2 regions of the Providencia rettgeri genome follow, and region 2 is predicted to be linked to the other one. Evidence: riboswitches for the same ligand, from Rfam matches in the RefSeq annotation. Region 2 holds a riboswitch; the other holds the start of a gene.
The links. Region 2 has a riboswitch for thiamine pyrophosphate ahead of thiB (thiamine ABC transporter substrate binding subunit). Riboswitches for the same ligand answer to the same signal wherever they lie in the genome.

Region 1 (2,477 bases), 1.4 Mb from region 2:
GCCTGGACGTAAACCATCACCTAATGACAAAGAAACATCGTAAGCGGCACAAATTTCACAGATTTCGCGGAAGTGTTCGTATAGGAAGTTTTCTTGGTGATGAGATAAACACCATTTAGCCATGATGGAGCCGCCGCGTGAAACAATCCCCGTCAAACGTTTAGCTGTCATAGGCACATAGCGTAGTAAGACGCCAGCATGGATAGTAAAGTAGTCAACACCTTGCTCAGCTTGTTCTAATAATGTATCGCGGAACATTTCCCATGTGAGGTTTTCCGCGATGCCATTGACTTTTTCAAGGGCTTGGTAGATTGGCACTGTACCGATTGGCACTGGGCTATTACGTAAAATCCATTCACGGGTTTCGTGAATATAGCGTCCTGTGGACAAATCCATCACCGTATCTGCCCCCCAGCGAGTTGACCAGATCAGCTTTTCCACTTCTTCTTCGATGGATGAAGTGACGGACGAGTTGCCAATATTGGCGTTTACTTTTACTAAGAAATTACGGCCAATAATCATCGGCTCAGATTCTGGGTGATTGATATTCGCAGGGATGATAGCGCGACCTGCGGCGACTTCTTGGCGAACAAACTCAGGGGTAATGTTTTCCGGTAAATTCGCCCCAAAGCTTTGCCCAGAATGTTGTTGCAGCAAAACTTCGCCACGAATACGTTCACGCCCCATATTTTCGCGAATGGCGATAAACTCCATTTCTGGCGTGATGATACCTTTACGTGCATAGTGAAGTTGGGTGACGCACTTGTTAGGTTGTGCTTTTAATGGGCGCGGGCGGTTATTAAAGCGCAAGTGGTCAAGACCGGCATCGGCAAGACGCTGTTGTGTGAAGTCTGAACTGAGGTTTTCGACTTCAGTGGTATCTAAACGTTCTTGTATCCACGGTGCGCGAATTTTTTTCAGCCCTTTGTGCACATTGAGTTCTGAATTTGGGTCGCCGTAGGGGCCTGACGTGTCATAGATAGGAACGGGCTCGTTATCTTCAAATTGCGGATTGTCTTTGTCACCACCAATTAAGGTTGGCGATAGTTGGATTTCTCGCATCGGGACTTGGATATCGTCTCTTGAACCTTGCAGGTAAATACGTACCGAGTTAGGAAATGAAACCCCAGAAACGGTATTGATGAAGTTTTCAGCGGCGTCACGTTGGGCTTTACGAGTGCGAGCAGGTGCGGCTTGAGGGGATAAATCAGTGGTAGGTATAACGTTATTTGTAATATTGGACATAGCAATTTCCTGACATTGTCACGGCTATGATGCAAAGGGCATCTAGCGGGTTTATCGAAAGAAAGTTGCTTGTCAGGAGTTCGGCGGAGTAATAAAAAGACGTTGTGCTTAATTTTTCGCCAGAAGAAGAATGGCAAAAATGGCACCGAGTGATTACTCTTGTTCCCTTCGCGGGTATTAACCCGATCAGGTTCCGCGGATCCCGAATTAACGGTCTCAGCCTGATGTTTTCACATACTAGGCACTCCGACAAGAATTGATCAGTATAAGCTTTCCTCGTCATTCTTCAAGCGATTTCCCCGTCATTCTTCGCGCGATAAGTGCGTTGGCTTCACTCAGCTACCCGAGTCACATACTTATGTATGCTCCTCGGGATATCTTCGTTTGCCGCCTTCTTCTCACTCGAATAATTTAGGGGAAATATGTGTATTGGGTAAAAAATAATTTAGGGGAAATGTTTCCTTGTCATTCTTCGCTAAATAGGCGAACAACGAATGTTTGTTTTCAGGGTTAATAATTAAAGTGTTGTTCAATATCCGCTAATATTTGCTGTTTATCTATTCCTAACTCAGCATAAGGTGCATAGTATTGTTCTGCACCTTGATGGGTAAATAACTCTGCTTTTGAGGTATTACTGATAAATATCCCACTTGATTCAAGCCAACCAGGTGACTGCTTAAGTTGTTCTGGTGTAAGGCGAAACTCATCGTTTTTGAATATTAAATACATGCTAACTTGCCGATCACCCATATATTGAAATACGGATGTGGTGCTAATATGTTTATCGGCAGATAGTTTTTGGCAGGTATCTTGGATTAATAAGGCTTGTTGCTGCCAGTCAGCTCTCGCGCTATCTATTTCTATACGCAAAGTTGGTAAGAACCAATTTATCCATTTGCATGTTTCATTGTTAGAGGGAAGAGTTTGTTGATAGAGCAATGGTAACCTAACATTATTCGGGATCAGTTGAAAATGAGGCGTATTTTCGTCACTACTCGTTTCTAACGAGTTTTGTACCAAAATATCCTTTATTTCACCAAAGTTTGTTAAGTATTCCACCATAGGGATAAAATACCGCGCTTCATTTAAAAACTTATCACCCTGACGTATTTTTGACTCTTGGTTATAAACCTCGTCATTGTAGGTTTTTAAATCTAAAATTGCCTGTTTGTTAAAAGGTACTGCGCTGTCATCGCGTATTTGGCTCAGTAATAACTTATTCCTTTGCTGCT
Region 2 (2,477 bases):
ATTGAGGATGTTCGCGAGCATCCGCTAGGTTAAGCATTTCTGATTGACGTCCAACTGCGCCAACCACCCCCTCATCAAAGCCAAGGCGAATAGCAATCCCGCTAGGTTTTTTTAACCCGCGGGTTGCCATTAAGTAATAGCATTGGCGAGGATGATCTGCTAAGTAAATCGAACACACGTCCGTGCGCATCGCTTTGCAGGTTTCATCCACCAATACTTCGAGCGCATCGGTCAAACTTGTCGCCATCGCTACTTTTTCGACAATTTCACGTAAACGCATCAACATAGGCTTACCTTGCTCCACGCCTACGGTTATTAAAAACAGGTCGTTGTGGTAATTTTTGTTCCTGTAAAGGCATAACTATTGGCGCGAATTCTTTCATTACACGGCGATAAACTTCGCGTTTAAAAGAAACCACCTGCCTGACAGGATACCAATAACTGACCCATCGCCAGCCATCAAATTCTGGCGATTTACTGCGCTGCACGTTTATATCGGCATCATTGCATTGAAGTTGAAGTAAAAACCAACGCTGCTTTTGCCCAATACAAACTGGTTTTGTATCCCAACGCACCAAACGCTTGGGTAATTTGTAACGTAACCAATTACGGGTAGAAGCCAATAATCTGACATCCTTACGCTGTAGCCCAACTTCTTCGTATAACTCACGATACATCGCTTGCTCTGGTGATTCCCCAGGATTGATACCTCCTTGAGGAAACTGCCATGAGTGCTGACCATAGCGGCGAGCCCATAAAACCTGCCCTTGCCGATTACAAATTACAATTCCTACATTCGGGCGGTAGCCATCATCATCAATCACTCGACTACCCCAATAACCAAATTTGAAAGATACCTAATTGTTTCACACATACCCTAACGGGTAAACCTATATCAATACAGTTTGCAGATATGTCTGAAGTCTCTACAATAGTAAGCGTCTCAACGGGGTGCCAAATTTATTTTGGCTGAGAAATAACCCGTAGAACCTGATCCGGTTAATACCGGCGTAGGGATTTGAGCCACCGTATGCCAACCTGCATCGGTTCACTCTCAAATCCTGTGTCACTCTTTATTAGCGCAGGAAAAAGCATGTTTAAAAACAAAATTATAGCATCGATTTTTACCCTCAGTGCACTCAGTTTAAGCCAATTCGTATGGGCAGAAAAACCCACCTTGACTGTCTATACCTACGACTCCTTTGCAGCACAGTGGGGACCCGGCCCGCAAATTAAACAGAATTTTGAAGCACAATGTGACTGCGAATTAAACATTGTGGCTTTAGGTGATGGCGTCGCACTATTAAACCGTTTAAGAATGGAAGGCAAAAAAAGCAAAGCTGATGTCATTTTAGGTTTAGATAATAATTTATTAGACTCCGCGGAGAAAACAGGCCTTTTTGCACCTGCCGAGATTAATACTGCGGCGCTAAAGTTACCCATTGCATGGGATAGCTCCATTTTCATTCCTTATGACTATGGCTACTTCGCATTTATTTACGACAAAAACAAAATTCAACAGCCACCAGCAAGTATGGATGCGCTATTAGATAGTAAAAATAACTGGAAAATCATCTATCAAGATCCGCGAACCAGTACTCCAGGACTTGGATTGATGTTATGGATTGAAAAGCTGTATGGGGATAAATCCGCCGAGGCTTGGAAAAAAATGGCAGGAAAAACCTTAACAGTGACCAAAGGTTGGAGTGAAGCATATGGTTTGTTCTTAAAAGGTGAAGGGGACTTTGTTTTAAGTTATACCTCATCGCCGGGCTACCAAATACTAAATGATAAAAAAGACAATTACGCTGCCGCCTTATTCAACGACGGTCATTATCTGCAAGTAGAAGTTGCGGCGAGATTAAAAAACAGCCCGCAACCAGAACTTGCCAAGCAATTTTTGCAATTCGTTTTAACGCCTGAATTTCAAAGTACTTTACCGACCACTAACTGGATGTATCCGGTTATTGATATGCCTTTACCAGACGTTTATAACCAACTGCCTCTGCCAGAAAAAGCCTTACAATTTAGCTCACAAGAAGTGGCTAAACAACGTCAAAACTGGACACGTTTATGGCAATCCGCCGTCAGTCGTTAATTAACCTTTCGTTATTACCGGGGGCAATTGCTTCCGGTCTATTAATTACCATAGCGCTTCTGTGCTTTGGCGCGCTCTGGTTTTTTGCACCTGAAATCGCCATTGATGACATCATCCGCGATAGCTATTTGTGGCATGTCATCGGCTTTACCTTTTGGCAGGCATTTTTATCCGCTGTGTTTTCCGTGCTTCCCGCCATTTTCCTTGCCAGAGCACTTTATCGTCGCCGCTTTTGGGGAAGAACATTATTTATACGCCTATGTGCGATGACGCTCGTTCTCCCCGTTTTAGTCGCCGTTTTTGGCATTTTATCGGTATATGGGCAAACAGGTTGGCTTGCAAAAATTTGCCACTGGATAGGTGTGGAATACACTTTTTC

Region 1: linked by a shared signal. The riboswitch ahead of thiC (phosphomethylpyrimidine synthase ThiC) and the one ahead of thiB (thiamine ABC transporter substrate binding subunit) in region 2 are both predicted to bind thiamine pyrophosphate.

The regions. Positions count from the first base shown of each region.
Region 1 covers NZ_CP163512.1:4,011,313-4,013,789, forward strand. Annotated here, with positions in the region: gene thiC (phosphomethylpyrimidine synthase ThiC) at 1-1,245, opposite strand, end outside; TPP riboswitch at 1,392-1,504, opposite strand; gene AB6N04_RS18420 (hypothetical protein) at 1,756-2,477, opposite strand, start outside.
Region 2 covers NZ_CP163512.1:2,641,231-2,643,707, forward strand. Annotated here, with positions in the region: gene ptsP (phosphoenolpyruvate--protein phosphotransferase) at 1-286, opposite strand, end outside; gene rppH (RNA pyrophosphohydrolase) at 291-824, opposite strand; TPP riboswitch at 938-1,035, shown strand; gene thiB (thiamine ABC transporter substrate binding subunit) at 1,094-2,098, shown strand; gene thiP (thiamine/thiamine pyrophosphate ABC transporter permease ThiP) at 2,074-2,477, shown strand, end outside.